DNA from 3 places in the Arthrobacter sp. JB02-1C genome. Region 3 is predicted to be linked to each of the others. Evidence: predicted binding sites of a transcription regulator. Region 3 holds the regulator's gene; each other region holds the start of a gene.

Region 1 (5,581 bases), 650 kb from region 3:
CGATGGTGGGGAAGTCGCTGAAGGACCGTCCGGTGGCGCCCGGGCCGCCCTGGAACAGCGTGTCGCCGGTGAAGACGGTGCTCTCGCCGGCGAGGTAGAAGCTCACCGACCCGGGCGAGTGCCCCGGCGTGTGCAGCGCCACCAGGCGGGCGCCGGCGACGTCGAATTCCTCGCCGTCCTCGATGCCGTGATCCGGCTCGGTTCCGGGGAAGACGCGGTCCCAGAGCATCCAGTCGTCCCGGTGCAGGTACACCGGTGCGTTGACCAGGCCGCGGAATTCGCCGACCGCGGCGATGTGGTCGTCGTGGCCGTGGGTGAGCAGAATGGCGGTGACGGTGCGGCCCGCGACGGCGTTCGCGATGGTCGCGGCGTCGTGGGCAGGATCGATCACCAGGCATTCCGCGTCATTGCCGACGATCCAGACATTGTTATCCACGTCCCACGTGCCGCCATCGAGCGAGAACGTACCGGCGGTGACGAGCCGTTCGATCCTGAGCCCCTCCACCGAGGTGCCGCTCACAGTTCGACCACCGAGCGCAGCACCGCGCCGGTGTGCATCTTCTCGAAGGCTTCCTCGATCTGGTCGATCGTGATCCGCTCCGTCACGAAGGCGTCCAGGTCCAACCGGCCCTGCCGGTAGAGATCAATCAGCATCGGGAAGTCCCTGGACGGCAGGCAGTCGCCGTACCAGGACGACTTCAGCGAACCTCCCCGGCCGAAAACATCCAGCAGCGGCAGCTCAAGGGTCATCTCCGGGCTGGGGACGCCGACCAGGACCACGGTGCCGGCGAGGTCGCGGGCGTAGAAGGCCTGCTTGTACGTTTCCGGCCGCCCGACGGCGTCGATCACGACGTCGGCGCCGAAGCCGCCGGTCAGTTCGCGGATCGCCTCGACCGGGTCCACGCCGGAGGAGTCCACGGTGTGGGTGGCGCCGAGTTCCTTGGCGCGTTCGAGCTTCTTGGCGTCGATGTCCACGGCGATCACGGTGGTGGCGCCGGCGAGCGCTGCCCCGGCAACGGCGGCCACGCCGACGCCGCCGCAACCGATCACGGCGACGGAATCGCCGCGCTGGACGTTGCCGGTGTTGATGGCGGCGCCGAGGCCGGCCATCACGCCGCAGCCGAGCAACCCGATGGCGGCGGGGTCGGCGTCGGGGTCCACCTTGGTGCACTGGCCGGCGGCGACGAGGGTCTTCTCGGCGAAGGCGCCGATGCCGAGCGCGGCGGTGAGTTCGGTGCCGTCCTCAAGGGTCATCTTCTGCGCGGCGTTGTGCGTGTTGAAGCAGTACTGCGGTTCGCCGCGGCGGCAGGCACGGCACTCGCCGCAGACGGCGCGCCAGTTCAGCACCACCCGGTCACCGGGGGCCACCTCGGTCACGTCGGGGCCGACGGCGCTGACCACGCCGGTGGCCTCATGGCCGAGCAGGAACGGGAAGTCGTCGTTAATGGCGCCCTGCTTGTAGTGCAGGTCGGTGTGGCAGACGCCGCAGGTGAGGACATCCACGAGGGCTTCGCCGGGTCCGGGTTCCGGCACCAGGATGGTCTCCAGGGTGACCGGGGCGTTCTTGGACCTGACGACTGCGCCTTTGACGCGATGGACCATGGGTGGCTCCTTTCATGACTGCCCGAGCGGCAGGAAACGGCACGGCGCGGGCTCCTGGGTTCGGGAGTCCGCGCCGTCGATGATGCGGTGGCTTTGTCCTACAAGGGGTCAGGCCGCGAGGCGGCTCTTGACCTCGGCCGCGGACGGGTTCGTGGCCGCGGTGCCGTCCGGGAAGAGCACGGTGGGCACGGTGCGGTTGCCGCCGTTGAGCTGCTCGACCAGTTCGGCGGTGCCTTCGACTTCTTCGATGTTAATCTCCGTGTAGCCGATGCCCTGGGCGTCCAGCTGCTTCTTAAGCCGGTTGCAGTAACCGCACCAGGTGGTCGAAAACATGGTGATGGTGCCGGAATCGGGGGTGAAGTCCACGAAGTTCTCCTCAAGCTGATGGGTGCTGCCGGCCGACAGCCGGATATCACTTTGAACAACCGTAACCCGCCGGGGTGTATTCCCGCAGGCGCTGTCCACCGGCGGCGGGCCGGGCACTTTTCCGCGGCGCCGCCCGATGGCATGCTGGTGGCATGTGTGGACGCTACGTGATGGCCCGGGCCGTCGGGGACCTGCTGGCTGACTTCGACGCCGAGCTGGAGGAAGAGGTGCACGTGCCGCCGTCGTGGAACGTCGCGCCGACGGCGGATGTGCCCATTGTCCTGGAGCGGCTGGTGGACGGTGTTCCGGTCCGGCAGCTGCATGTGGCCCGGTGGGGGCTGGTGCCGTCGTGGGCCAAGGACCCGCGCATCGGCTCCAAGATGATCAATGCCCGCAGCGAGAGCGTGCTGGAGAAGCCCGCCTTCCGCAAAGCTACCCGGTCCCGGCGCTGCGCGGTCCCGGCCGACGGCTACTACGAATGGAAGGGCGAAGGCCGCGGCAAGCAGCCCTACTACGTGCACCCGAAAGACGGCAGCCCGGTGGTCTTTGCCGGCCTCTATGAATGGTGGAAGGACCCGTCAAAACCCGAGGGCGACCCGGGCCGCTGGCTGCTTTCGACCTCGATCATGACCACCGACTCGCCGCCGGAAGGCTACGCGGGCGGGGTGCTGGCGGAGCTGACCGCCCTGCACGACCGGGTCCCGCTGCCGATGGACCGCCGGACCATGGAGACCTGGCTGGACCCGCAGGCGGACGACGCCGCGGCCTTGGTGGGCCTGGTCCGTGCCGGCGCCCACGACGTCGCCGAGGGCTGGCGGATCGACGCGGTGGGTCCCGCCGTCGGCAACGTCAGGAACGACTCCCCGGAGCTGATCGAGCCGGTCGGCAGCCTGTTCTAGCGGCTGGCCGGGCCGGCACCTAGACGGTGACCCCGCCGTCGGCGTCGACCGTCCAGGTGGGGTTGAACGCGACCTCCCAGCGGAAACCGTCCGGATCGGCGAAGTACCCGGTGTAGCCGCCCCAGGGCTGGGTCCTCGGGGCCACCACCACGACGGCGCCCGCGGCCTGCGCCTGGCGCATGACGCTCTGCACTTCCTCGGCGCTGCCGACGTTGTGGCTCAGGGTGATGCAGGGGACGCCGGCGGGGGCATCGGTTGCCGCCTCGGCCTGCATCTGCCCGGCGTTCCAGAGCGAGAGGATGAGCCCGTGGTTTGCCTGCAGGAAGACCACCTCGCCGGGAACCTCGCGGTGGAGGGGCCAGCCGAGGCCATCAACGTAGAAACGGCGCGAGGCGTCAACGCTGCGGACGCCCAAGGAGATGAAGTCGACTCGTGGATGCATCACGCGCTCCTGTCATCCGCCCGGCCGCACGGCCCGGGGACGGCTATCAGAGCGACTCCTCGACGGGCACGTTGGCCTGGTAGTCCCTGCCCTCGCAGTCGCTGTACGCCGACATCAGATGGCCCTTAACCAGGCCCCGCACCGTGCTGATTGGAAAGGTCCCGATGATGGTGTTGCCGGAGTGCTCCACGCCCTTGAGGTCGAAGTTCTCCTCCGTGCCGTCGTGGCTGAAGCAGAAAAAGGACACCGCCTCGCCGTTCATGAACTCGATTTCCATCCGGCGCTGGTGGGAGTGGTCCGGAGTGGCCGCCACGAGCCCCACCACGTAGGCGCCGGAACTCGGGATGTTCCCGTCGATAGCGAACGTCGCCACCAAAGTTGAATCCTTGGCGGCGACGGTTACGTGCTTCAGGAGTGCATTGTGGGAGCTCATGGCTCAATCCTGCTACCTGCACCGGTGTCCGTCCACCCCCGATCTAGGTTTTGTCCGCTGACCGTCGTAGACTGGAAGTATTCGAAAGTATGTTCGAATGACTGCTTTCGGATGACCTTCGAGTCCACTGCAAATACTCAACTCAAAAGTGCCCACTCAAGACCCTTGTTTGGCGGCACGTTCCGGGAGGCGCCATGGGGATGTTCAGCGAATCGGTGGATGTCGCCTGCACGCCTGCCGGCCAGCCGGAGTCCCTGGACTGGGCGGGGCGGCACTATGTCCTCTGCGCCGAGCCGGTCCGCTGGTTTGAGCGGCGCCAATGGTGGGCAGAGGAACAGCGCGCACCACTGGGCAGCGGCCCAGGACTGGTGGACCATGAAATCTGGCGGGTCCAGGTCCAGCTCCAAACGCGCGGACGGGACCGGGACCGCGGTGCCGGGAATCCGGAACGGACCATCACGCTGGACCTGAGCCGGCACCTGGGCAGTGGCCGCTGGCGGCTGCTGCGGATCCACGACGCCCTGGCGCCATTCCCAAGGTCCGAATCGGCATGAGCTTCACCCATCTGCACGTTTCCACCGCCTTCAGCGCCCACTATGGGGTGTCCTGGCCGGAGGAGCTGGCCGCGGCGGCCGCCGCCGACGGTGCCACGGCCCTGGCCTGCACGGACCGCGACGGACTCTACGGCACGGTCAAACACCTGAAGGCCTGCATGGCGTCAGGGCTCGACCCGGTGGTGGGGGTGGACCTCGCCGTCTTCGCCGACGATGGTGACCTCCGCACCCAGCTCGGGGGGCGCGTCGTCGTGCTGGCCCACGGACAGAACCACGGCGCCGGCTACCGCGCACTCTGCCGGCTGGTCTCCGACGCCCATGCCCGCACCTCGGGCAAGGCCGGGGGAGCGGTGCCTGTTGCCGTCACCCGCGCTGAACTGGCATCGCGCGCCCTGGATCCGCACACCCTGAAACCAGTCCTGACCGTGCTGGTCGGGCCGGACTCCGACGTCGGCCGTGCCATGGGCGGGCGGCGCTACCTGCGCCCCCGCACCCTTTTTAAACGCTGGCTCGATGCCATGCCGCCGGGAACCCTCGTGGCCGAGGTCGTCTCGCAGCTCAGCCCGCCGGGTGAGCCGTTGAGCACGGCCCACGCCGTACGAATGCTCAAACTCGCCGCGGAACACTCCGTTCCGGCGGTGCTGAGCAACGCCGTGCGGTACTGCGCCGAGGACGGTGCAGCGACGGCCGATGTGCTGGACTCGGCCCGGACGCTGAAATCCCTGCCGGAGCTCTCCGCCGCACCCTTGCTGCAGCCCAACGGGCAGGGCTGGCTGAAATCCGCCGCCCAGATGCAGCGGCTCGGCCAGGAAATCATGCACGCCGCCGGATATGGCGCCGCGGACCTGAAAAGCCTGCTGGCTCACACCGAGGCGCTCGCGGACCGCTGCCGGATCGATCCTGCCGCGGACATGGGCTGGAAGCAGCCGGTCGTGCCGGAGGCCGCGGTGATCGGGATCGCGGGGGACCCGATCGTGGAGCTGGCGCAACGCTGCGAGGCGGGCATCGGACGGCGGTTCCCGGGCATCACCGGGGATCCCGCCACAGCGCTGCGCGCCCGGCTGGAGCACGAACTGCGGATCATCGACAGCCTGGGCTTCGCCGCCTACTTCCTCACCGTCGCCGAGGTCTCCCGGATGATCCAGGACATGGGGGTCCGGGCCGCAGCCCGCGGCTCCGGTGCCTCCAGCCTGGTCAACTTCCTGATCGACGTCAGCCAGGTCAATCCGCTGCAGCACGACCTGATTTTCGAACGTTTCCTGTCCCGGGACCGCGCCACCCTCCC
Region 2 (5,581 bases), 640 kb from region 3:
AAGGGAAAAGGTCAAGACCGGGTGCTATTGAGCATTACGGATCCATTCCGGATCCGATTCTCCTTCGATCCCGGCACCGTAAACGGCGGCTTCGGCCCCGTCCTCCCCGGCCTGGAACAGGTCCAGCGGATCCTGTCCGAAGACTCCGGCCGGTACGGCGAAGCCCAGGTGGGTCCAGGCCGGTGCCAGTGCGATCCGTCCGCGCGGCGTCCTGCCGAGCAGCCCTTCACGCACCAGATAGGGCTCGGCGACGGTCTCGACCGTCTCGGTTTCCTCGCCGACGGCGATGGCAAGCGTCGAAAGGCCCACGGGGCCGCCGCCGAATTTGGTGATCAGCGCCTCCAGCACGGCACGGTCCAACCGGTCCAGGCCCCGCTTGTCCACTTCGTACATGTCCAGCGCGGCGGACGCCGTACGCGCGTCGATCTGGTCCACCCCGTGCACCAGCGCCCAGTCCCGGACGCGCCGCAGCAGGCGGTTGGCGATGCGGGGGGTGCCCCGCGAGCGGCCGGCGACCTCGCTGAAGCCGGCGGAGTTCACCTTCAGGTCCAGCAGGCCGGCGGAGCGCCGCAGCACTAGCTCCAGCTCCTCCACCGAATAGAACTCCAGGTGGCCGGTGAAGCCGAACCTGTCCCGCAACGGCCCGGGCAGCAGGCCGGCGCGGGTGGTGGCGCCGACCAGGGTGAAGGGCGGCAGCTCCAACGGGATCGCCGTGGCACCGGCCCCCTTGCCGACGACGATGTCGACGCGGAAGTCCTCCATCGCCATGTAGAGCATTTCCTCGGCCGGCCGCGACATCCGGTGGATCTCATCGAGGAAGAGGACTTCGCCCTCGGAGAGCGATGACAGGATCGCCGCCAGGTCCCCGGCGTGCTGGATGGCCGGCCCGCTGCTGATCCGCAGCGGCGCGTTCATTTCGGCGGCGATGATCATGGACAGGGTGGTCTTGCCCAGGCCCGGCGGCCCGGAAAGCAGGACGTGGTCGGCGCTGCGCCCGCGCATCCGGGAGGCCTCCAGGACCAGCGAGAGCTGTTTGCGGACACGGTGCTGGCCCACGAAGTCGTGCAGGTTCTTGGGCCGCAGGGCAGCCTCGATGACACGCTCCTCGGGCTCCTCGCCACCGGCGACCAGGGACGGCTCAGCCACGGGCGCCTACCCGGTTTCCGGCGCGGGCGCCGTCCTGGCCCAGCCAGCGGAGCGTGGCGCGGAGAATTTCCGCGACGTTGCCTTGGTCAGCGAGCTCCGGCGAGTCGGCCAGCGACTTGTCGATGCTGGCGGTGGCGTCTTTTTCGGACCAGCCCAGGCTTGTCATGGCCGCCACCACCTGCGGTTTCCAGACGGCTTCGGCGGAACGCGTTGCGGCGGCACCGTCGGCACTGCCCGCGGTGCCGTGCGGGACCAGCTTGCCGGCCAGTTCCAGCACGATCCGGCCCGCGACCTTGGGGCCGATGCCGGGGACCTTCGTGAACGCCTTGCCGTCGCCGGAGTGCGCGGCGACGCGGATCGCTTCGGGTTCGTGGACGGCCAGCACGGCCAGCGCCAGCCGGGGACCGACGCCGCTGACACTGAGCAGGACATCAAAGACCTCGCGCTCGTCGTCGCTGGCGAAGCCGAACAGCGTCAGGGAATCCTCGCGGACGATCAGCGACGTGAAGACCTTGCCCTCCTCTCCGACGCGGAGCTTGCTGAGGGTCTGCGGCGTGGCATTGACGCTCATGCCGGCACCGTTGAGGTCGATCACCGCCGAGGACAGGCCGACGTGCGCAACGGTTCCGCGGAGAAAACTGATCAAGGCCTGGCTCCTGGGTTGTAGCCGGTCGGTGTGCAGCCGGGCTCGAAACCTGTTCAATCCCTTGCGAAGCACCGGAAAGACCGGCTATCCGAACATATCTACGAATACCCTAGCAAGCGGCCCGGACATTCAGCGGGCACGGCGCGCTTTGGCTTCCGCATCCGCCCAGGCCCGCTGGGCGGGCGTCAGGGACCGGCTTCCGGGTCCGGGCGCCGCCGCCCCCTGGCCGACGGCGCCGCCCGCCCGCCACGCATGCGTGATCGCCAGGGCCAGCGCGTCGGCGGCGTCGGCGGGCCGGGGTGGCGCGTCCAGCCGCAGGATCTTGGTGACCAGTTTGGTGACGGCGTCCTTGTTCGAGGTGCCGCTGCCGGTGACGGCGGCTTTGACCTCCGACGGCGTGTGCAACGCCACCGGGATGCCACGGCGCGCGGCCGCGGCGATGACGACGCCGGATGCCTGGGCCACGCCCATCACCGTGCTGACGTTGAGTTGGGAAAAGACCCGTTCAACGGCGAGGACGTGCGGCTGGTACTTGTCCAGCCAGTCCTCGATCGAGGTGGCAATGACCAGCAGCCGCTGGTCGAGGCTCTCGTCCGGGGACGTGCCGACGACGCCGAACGCGACCATGGTGGCGCGCCGGTTCGGCTCAACGTCCACGACGCCGATCCCGCAGCGGGTGAGGCCCGGATCGACGCCGAGGACGCGAAGGGTCACTCGGCTTCCAGTGCGGCCTGCACTTCATCGCTGAGGTCGGCGTTGCTGTAGACGTTCTGCACGTCGTCGAGCTCTTCCAGGGCGTCCACGAGCTTCATGAACTTCTTGGCTGCGTCCAGGTCCAGCGGCACCTGCATCGAGGGCACGAACTCAGCCTCGTCGGTGTCGTACTCGATCCCGGCTTCCTGGAGCGCATCGCGGATGGCCTGCAGGTCGGTCGGTTCGGAGTGGATCTCGAAGCTGTCGCCGTGGTCCTTGACTTCCTCGGCGCCGGCGTCGAGGACCGCCATCAGCACGTCGTCCTCGCTCAGCCCGTTCTTCGGCAGCGAGACGACGCCCTTGCGGGAGAACAGGTAGCTGACCGATCCGGGGTCGGCGATGCTGCCGCCGTTGCGGGAGATGGCGAGCCGGACTTCGGAGGCGGCGCGGTTCTTGTTGTCCGTCAGGCACTCGATCAGCAGGGCCGAGCCCTGCGGGCCGCGGCACTCGTACATGATTTCGGTGTAGTCCACCACCTCGCCGGTAAGGCCGGCGCCGCGCTTGATGGCGCGGTCGATGTTGTCAGCGGGGACCGAGGTCTTCTTGGCCTTGGTGACGGCGAGTTCCAGGCCCGGGTTGCCGGCCAGGTCGGGGCCGCCCATCCGCGCGGCGACTTCGATGTTCTTGATCAGCTTGGCGAACGACTTGGCCCGGCGGCTGTCCAGGATGGCCTTCTTGTGCTTGGTCGTCGCCCATTTGGAGTGGCCTGACATGCTTACGCTTCTCCTCTGATCATTCGAATAAACAGTTCATGCACGCGCTTCTCACCGGTCACTTCCGGGTGGAAGGAGGTTGCCAGCAGCTTGCCGGAACGCACAGCAACAATTCTAGCGGTCCCGTCGAGGGATTCCGGGTGGCCGGCCTTGGACGGTTCCACCTGGGCGAGGACCTCGACGCCGGCGCCGACGCGTTCCACCCAGGGTCCGCGGATAAAGACCGCATGCACGGGGGCAATGCCGCCGCCCGCACCGGCCTGCAGTCCCTTGAACTCAAGGTCGGTTTCGAACGATTCCCGCTGCCGGCCGAAGGCGTTGCGCCGCACCGTGATATCCAGTCCACCGAAGGTCTGCTGCGGGTTGCCGGCCAGGTCCGTGGCCGGATCGGCGATGTCGTCGGCCAGCAGGATCATGCCGGCGCAGGAGCCGTAGACCGGCAGCCCGGATTGTATGTGTTCGCGCAGCGGGTCACGCAGGTCGAAGGCCCGGGCGAGCTTGTCGATGGTCGTCGACTCGCCGCCGGGAATGATCAGGCCGTCGAGTCCCAGCAGTTCGGAGGGCCGGCGGACGCCGATGCCGGTGGCACCCGCGCCGGCCACGACGCGCAGGTGCTCGCGGAAGTCGCCTTGGAGCGCAAGGACACCGATCCGGAGACCGGACGCCACGCCGGAGCCCGGCGAAGAAAGGGGGTTGGTCATCGTGCCAGCATAAACTGCCGTACCGCCCGGGACCGCGCCTGCGCGGGCCCGCGGGCCCGGTCCACGGCTGCCGCTGGGATATATTACAAGGCATGCTCTACTTCAGCGTTCCGCTCGGCAAGCTCGTCCGCCGGGTCTCCCGGCTCAGGGGCGGAGGCTCGGCACTCCCCGGCCTGGTGGTCGAAAAAATCGACCCCGGCTTTATGCGGCGGACGCTCTCGGCGCTGCCGCTGGGCGTCGCCGTCGTCAGCGGCACCAACGGGAAGACCACCACCACGAAGATGGTGGTGGAACTGCTGGAAAGCCAGGGCTTGAAGGTTTTCACCAACCGCACCGGCAGCAACTTCACCCGCGGCGTGGCAGCGGCACTGCTGGGCGAGGTCGACTGGCGCGGCAGGCTCGATGCCGACGTCGCGGTGCTGGAACTCGATGAGGCGCACGCGGTGCACTTCGTCAACCAGGTCCCGCCGCGGTACTGCCTGCTCCTGAACGTCCTCCGCGACCAGTTGGACCGGTTCGGTGAGATCGACAAGACTGCCGAACTGCTCCAGCACATCGCGGCGAGGACCAGCGGGACGGTGGTCCTGAACCGCGAGGACCCGCGCCTGGCGCGGATCGCGGAGACGTTGCGCGGGCCGCAGGCCGGCGGCCCGGAGGTCCGCTACTTCGGCCTTGACGACTCACTGCTCAGCACCTTCCCCAACGACGACGAGATGCGGGCGGCGCCGGGCAGCCCGGTGCCGCCGGCCGCCGCGAAGCCGGCCGCCGACGTCGTCCTCCGCCGGGTGGGCCCCGACGACGCGGACTTTGAGTACGACGGCGGTACGGTCAGCACCGGTATGAAGCTCCGCGGCGTGTACAACATCTTCAATGCCGCGGCGGCCCTGACGCTGGCGCGCGTCGTGGCCGGGGCCCGCGGGACCGGCACGGACCACGACGGGCTGTTGAAGGCCCTGTCCAACGTGGCGCCGGCTTTCGGCCGCGGCGAGAGCCTCGTGGTGGACGGGCTCCCGCTGGAACTGGTCCTGGTGAAGAACCCCAGCGGCTTCCGGCTGGGGCTGAAGTCGTTTCCGGCGGCCGGGTACGCCACGATGATTGCCATTAACGACAACTACGCCGACGGCCGGGACATGTCCTGGCTCTGGGACGTGGAATTTGACACTTTGCGCGACGGCGGCGTGGACCAGCTCACCGGGTCCCGCGCCTATGACATGGCACTGCGGCTGCAGTACGACGACGTCGCGATCGGCGCTGTCGACACCGAGATCGCGCCCGCCCTGGCCGCCTTCATCCGCGGCGCACAGGGCAAGCCCAAGCGCATCTTCTGCACCTATACGGCGATGCTGGCGATCCGCCGTGAGCTGTCCAAAATCACCACTGTGGAGGTGGTCTCATGACCCCCCGGACCCCCGAAACCCCGGACGGGCTCTCCTTCGGACACGTGCTCCCGCCCGAGGACAGCGCGGCGCCCGGCAAGGGCACCGTACGGGTCCTGCAGCTTTACCCGCGGGACATGAACATCTACGGCGACTGGGGCAATGCCCTGGTATTGGCCCAGCGCCTTCGCTGGCACGGCTATACCCCGGAACTGCTGGAATACAACGTCGGCGATGACTTCCCGG
Region 3 (5,581 bases):
GCTGGACGGTTACCGAGACCGTCGGCGTTACCGAAAGCTCCGCGGACGAGTCCGCGGCCTTTGCCGGCGCGTTCAGGAACCCGGCGAAGGAGAGCATGAGGGCGGCCAACAGGATCAGCGGCAGCCCAAAGAAAACGAACCGTCCGCGGCGGGTCAGCCGGAGCGGGGCACGCCCCGTGGTGGGGACGGCCGCCGCCGCACGGGCGCCCGCCACGGGAACGGCTACCGGCGATCCGGAAAATGCGCTTACTGCTGACATGAGTTGAGCCCTCCTGGACTTATCTGTGCCGCCCGGCGTACTCCACTAACCTGCCGCCAACCGGCCGAACCATCGAACGCAAACCTTCGAACGTCGTCGTCAATCACAAAGCTCGAACACAGTGCCGAATCCTGCGATCCGGCCCACAGCCGCTTTTCGAACATACTTTCGAACCCTGCATGTTCTGTTTTAGCACCTATGAACGAACATTGTCGAGACTCACTAGAACAAATGTTTGAAAAACTCCGGTGGCTGGCCTACTTTTGATTCACAGGACAACCGCCCGCGGCCAAGATCTCTTGACCACGAGCAGTTGACCACCAGGGTCTGACATTCCTCTTCCGGCCCTGGGTCCCGGCACCCACAACGGCCCGGCGGAAGCGAAAGGCATGGCGAACATGGCAGCACAAGCCGCCGGCGGGAGGGCCACCCCTCGCGGCCCCCAGACCGCCCGGGCGCCGAAGAGCCTTACCGTCCGGCAAAAGAAGATCCTGGAGACCATCCAGCGTTCGGTGACGGACAACGGCTACCCGCCGTCCATGCGGGAGATCGGCGACACGGTGGGCCTGGCCAGCCTGTCCAGCGTCACGCACCAGCTCTCCCAGCTGGAAAAGCTCGGCTACCTCCGGCGCGACCCGAAGCGGCCGCGCGCCATGGAGGTGTTGATGCCTTTGACGCTCGATGAGGGCGCCGCGAAGGTTTCGGGGATGACGAAGTCCAGCGGCCTGCGGGCCGTCGGCGGTGTCGCCGTCGCCGAACTCGCCAGCGCTACAGACACCGCAATGGTCCCGTTTGTGGGCCGCATCGCCGCCGGCGGACCGATCCTGGCCGATCAGGTGGTCGAAGATGTGATGCCGCTGCCGCGCCAACTGGTGGGCCACGGCGAACTCTTCATGCTGCGGGTGGCCGGGGACTCGATGATTGACGCCGCCATCTGCGACGGCGACTGGGTGGTGGTGCGGCGCCAGAACGACGCCGTCAACGGGGAGATCGTCGCGGCGCTGCTTGACGACGAGGCCACGGTCAAAACCTTCCGCCAGCGCGACGGCCACACCTGGCTGCTCCCGCAGAACACCCAGTACGAACCCATCCTGGGTGACCACGCCGTCATTATGGGCAAGGTCGTCTCGGTGCTGCGTTCCCTCTAGGGGACAGCCCGGACCTAGCGGCCGTCCGAACCGTCCTTGGCGAGGCGTTCAAGCGCGCCGACGGCTACAGCCGGGTCGGTGGTCGGCCAGAACGGCGGCAGCGCCGCACGAAGGAAGCCGCCATACCGTTCGGTGGAGAGCCTGGAGTCGAGCACCGCCACGACGCCCCGGTCCGACGTCGAGCGGATCAACCGCCCGGCGCCCTGCGCGAGGCGGATGGCGGCGTGGGTGGCCGAAACGCTCATGAAACCGTTGCCGCCGGCCTGGGCCACGGCGCGCGACCGGGCCGTCATCAGCGGGTCATCCGGACGCGGGAACGGGATCCTGTCGATTACCACCAGCCGGCAGGAGTTCCCGGGCACGTCGACACCCTGCCACAACGACATCGTGCCGAACAGGCAGGTGTCCGCCTCGTCGGCGAACTGCTTCACCAGCGCCGCGATGCTTGACTCTCCTTGGCAAAGGATGCGCGGGTCCAGCCTGGGGCGCAGGGCGTCGGCCGCATCTTCGGCGGCGCGCCGGGAGGAAAAGAGGCACAGTGCTCCCCCGCCCGAGGCGCGGATCAGCTTCTCCAGCTCGTCGAGTGCCTCCGGGGAGGTGCCGCGGCCGGGCTTGGGCAGGTGCTTGGCGACGTACAGGATGCCCTGCCGGGGGTATTCGAAGGGGGATCCAACGTCGACGCCGGTCCAGCTCGGAGCTCCGGTGCCCACCAGTCCCAGGCCGCCGGCGGCGGGTTCGAAGGCCGCACCGATGGCCAGCGTCGCCGACGTCAGGACCACCGTGTGGTCGGCGAACAGGCCCTCCCGCAGCCGGCCGGCGACACTGAGCGGGGCGACGTTGATCAGCGCCGGCGCGGAGTCGTCGGGCTGGGAGTAGCCCTGTTGCGGGTCGAAGCTGCTGTTGCGGGAGAACCAGACCACCTCGCGGTTCTCCCGGGCGGCGAGCAGCCGTTCGCACAGTTCCAGGATCACCATCAGGCGCGACCGCGCCAGCTGCCGGCCGCCGTCGGCGGTGCTGTTGCTGTCGCCCTTCGAGTCGGAGAGCGCGGCGCGGCAGGCGTCCCGCAACTGGTCCACACAGTCGAGCTGTTCACTGTTCAAGCCGTTCGGCATGAGCCCGCTGGGCACGCCCGCGACGGCGAGCTCGAGGTTGGATGCTGCGTTGTTCAGGGCATCGACGGTAATTCCGGTGTGTTTGCGGGCGCCGGAGGCCGCGGCGTGCACCATGGCCACGGACAGCTGGCCGGTGACGGCTCCGGTGACCCGGTCCTGCAGCTCGTGCGCCTCGTCCACCACCACGACGTCGTATTCGGGCAGCACCGCCAGGCCCTCGAAGGCGCTCACGGCCAGCATCGCGTGGTTGGTGACGACGACGTCGGCGTCGGCCGCTTCGTGCCGGGCCAGTTCGCTGAAGCATTCCGCGGCGAGCGGGCATTTCTGGGCCCCGAGGCATTCCATCGAGGTCACGGACACCTGGCGCCACGCGCGGTCGGTGACGCCCGGCATGAGCTCGTCCCGGTCGCCCGTGGCGGTGTCCTCGGCCCATTCACGCAGCCGGACCACCTCCTTGCCGAGCTGGGAGGACGGGCCGCCCATGGCGGCGGCGAAGTGCGGCACGGAGGTGTCCTCGCCGAGGGAGAACAGCTGGCCCTCGGCCGGTTCCTCGGACGGGAACCCGCCCTCGAGTTTGTGCCGGCAGACGTAGTTGGCGCGGCCCTTGACCAGGGCCACCTTGACCGGTCTGGACAGCGCCGGGGTGATGGTCTTGAGCAGCCGCGGCAGGTCCCGGCCGACGATCTGGGTCTGCAGGGCCAGGGTGGCGGTGGACACCAGGGTGGGCTTGTCGCTGACCAGCGAGTGCGCGATCAGCGGAATCAGGTACGCCAGCGACTTGCCGGTGCCGGTGCCGGCCTGGACCAGCAGGTGGTCGCCGGTTTCGATCGCGCGGGCCACCTGCCGGGCCATCTCGTGCTGGCCGTCGCGGCTTTGGCCGCCCATGGCGGCGACCGCCCGGTCGAGCAGCTCGACGACGAACTCCTCGCCGGACCTGCCGGCGCCCGCCGGCGCCGCGGTCATGGCCGGTTCAGCCATTGCTGACAAACGAATCCAGCTCGGCCGCGAGGTCTTCGCGGACCTTGACCACGGCCCGGGTGCCGGCTTCCTCGTGGTCCAGGCTGATGATTTCCGCGTCGGCTTCGTGCAGTTTGCTGAGCAGGTCGCCGCGGCTGTACGGAATCAGCAGTTCCATTTTCACGCTGGGCCGCGGGATGCCCTCGCTGATGGCCTTGAGCAGTTCCGGAATGCCTTCGCCGGTGCGGGCGGACACGACGACGTGGCGCGGCTCGCGCTGCTTCAGCCGTTCGATCACGAACGGGTCGGCCGCGTCCGCCTTGTTCAGGACGATGATTTCCGGCACCTTGTGGGCGTCGACTTCGCTGAAGACCGCCCGGACGGCGGCGATCTGCCCCTCCGGGTCCGGGTGCGAGACGTCGACGACGTGCAGGATCAGGTCCGAGTCGGCCACTTCCTCGAGGGTGGAACGGAACGCCTCGACCAGCTGCGTGGGCAGGGAGCGGACAAAGCCAACGGTGTCCGCGAGGGTGTACCCCAAACCGTCTGTCGTTTCGGCTTTGCGGACGGTCGGGTCCAAGGTGGCGAACAGGGCGTTCTCGACCAGCACCCCGGCGTCGGTGAGCCGGTTCAGCAGCGAGGACTTACCGGCGTTGGTGTAACCGGCGATTGCCACCGAGGGCACCGCATTGCGGCGCCGGTTGGCGCGCTTGGTTTCGCGGGCCGGCTTCATGGCGGCGATTTCGCGGCGCAGTTTGGCCATCCGGATGCGGATGCGGCGGCGGTCCAGCTCGATTTTGGTTTCACCGGGGCCGCGGGAGCCCATGCCGGCACCGGCGCCGCCGACCTGGCCGCCGGCCTGCCGGGACATCGACTCGCCCCAGCCGCGCAGCCGCGGAAGCAGATATTCGAGCTGGGCCAGTTCCACCTGGGCCTTGCCCTCGCGGCTCTTGGCGTGCTGGGCGAAAATGTCCAGGATCAGTGCGGTCCGGTCGATGACCTTGACCTTGACGATGTCTTCCAGTCCGCGCCGCTGGGAGGGGGCCAGTTCGGCGTCGACCACCACCGTGTCGGCGCCGGTGGACATCACGATGTCTTTCAGTTCGCGGGCCTTGCCGGAGCCGAGGAAGGTTCCCGGGTCAGGCTTGGCGCGGCGCTGGACGAGTCCGTCCAGCACCTCTGAGCCTGCGGTCTCTGCCAGTGCCGCCAGTTCGCGCAGTGAGTTCTCGGCGTCGGCGAGGGTGCCCTCGCTCCACAGTCCGGCCAGGACCACACGCTCCAGCCGCAACTGGCGGTATTCGACTTCGGTGACGTCTTCGAGTTCGGTCGACAGCCCCGCGGTGCGGCGCAAGGCGCGGCGCTCCTCGAGATCCTGCTGGTCGCCGTCGTAGCTGCCGTGTTCCTCTTCCAGCGGCGAGATCGCCTGGGCTTTGCCGAACACCGCCCTCGTTCCGCCGGGATGGCCGGCTCCGTTGCCGGCGCCGTTGGGCTGGCTGGCTCCGCCGACGGGAAGGTCTTTGGAGAGAATCCGGTCGATGACAGCCTGGATTTCGGCAGGACTCATATCCTGGTCGGCTGAATCGGATCCGGTGTTGGGATGGCTGGTCATGGTCTCCTTTGAAGGGTCTGCACTTTCAGAATAGTGCTGTTCGGTGTCCGGTGGCGCGGAATACGCGCTGGGCTGACGACTTTTCGCCGGCTGCGCCTCGTGCGCGGCCGTCCGCCGCCGGGCTGCCGGCCGGTTTCGCATACCGTCGCAGGGCCAACTAATCTGGCCAGTTATGGAGTCTGCACATTATTTCAGCGCCCAGCCGGCCGGGCCGTTCACCCGCAAGCCCCTGACCGTGGAGCTTGCCGGCGCGCGGCGGCAGCTGCAGACGTCGTCCGGGATCTTCAGCCCCGACGGCATCGACAAGGGAACCGCCGTGCTGCTGGCGGACGTCCCGGCTCCGGCTCCGCAGGGCAACCTGTTGGACATTGGCTGCGGCTGGGGTCCCATTGCGCTGACCATGGCCTTGAAGGCCCCGCATGCCCGGGTGTTCGCGGTGGACGTCAACGAGCGCTGCGTGACGCTGACGAATGAGAACGCGGCCCTGCTGGGGCTC

What was found. The regulator LexA, encoded in region 3, represses DNA repair genes until DNA is damaged. The targets are predictions, from matches to a motif close to TCGAACANNTGTTCGA.
Region 1: the regulator LexA is predicted to act here: its motif matches at 3,824-3,839, upstream of AC3ANP_RS14760 (DUF6504 family protein).
Region 2: the regulator LexA is predicted to act here: its motif matches at 1,881-1,896, upstream of ruvA (Holliday junction branch migration protein RuvA).

The regions. Positions count from the first base shown of each region.
Region 1 covers NZ_CM173235.1:3,156,689-3,162,269, reverse strand. The annotation lists gene AC3ANP_RS14790 (MBL fold metallo-hydrolase) at 1-520, opposite strand, end outside; gene AC3ANP_RS14785 (S-(hydroxymethyl)mycothiol dehydrogenase) at 517-1,602, opposite strand; gene AC3ANP_RS14780 (mycoredoxin) at 1,711-1,968, opposite strand; gene AC3ANP_RS14775 (SOS response-associated peptidase) at 2,139-2,867, shown strand; gene AC3ANP_RS14770 (VOC family protein) at 2,887-3,309, opposite strand; gene AC3ANP_RS14765 (hypothetical protein) at 3,356-3,742, opposite strand; gene AC3ANP_RS14760 (DUF6504 family protein) at 3,937-4,296, shown strand; gene AC3ANP_RS14755 (DNA polymerase III subunit alpha) at 4,293-5,581, shown strand, end outside.
Region 2 covers NZ_CM173235.1:3,139,330-3,144,910, forward strand. The annotation lists gene ruvB (Holliday junction branch migration DNA helicase RuvB) at 25-1,146, opposite strand; gene ruvA (Holliday junction branch migration protein RuvA) at 1,139-1,792, opposite strand; gene ruvC (crossover junction endodeoxyribonuclease RuvC) at 1,922-2,506, opposite strand; gene AC3ANP_RS14700 (YebC/PmpR family DNA-binding transcriptional regulator) at 2,503-3,258, opposite strand; gene pdxT (pyridoxal 5'-phosphate synthase glutaminase subunit PdxT) at 3,261-3,959, opposite strand; gene AC3ANP_RS14710 (MurT ligase domain-containing protein) at 4,052-5,356, shown strand; gene AC3ANP_RS14715 (type 1 glutamine amidotransferase) at 5,473-5,581, shown strand, end outside.
Region 3 covers NZ_CM173235.1:2,503,301-2,508,881, reverse strand. The annotation lists gene AC3ANP_RS11835 (LysM peptidoglycan-binding domain-containing protein) at 1-259, opposite strand, end outside; gene lexA (transcriptional repressor LexA) at 658-1,407, shown strand; gene AC3ANP_RS11825 (ATP-dependent DNA helicase) at 1,422-3,497, opposite strand; gene hflX (GTPase HflX) at 3,490-5,085, opposite strand; gene AC3ANP_RS11815 (class I SAM-dependent methyltransferase) at 5,258-5,581, shown strand, end outside.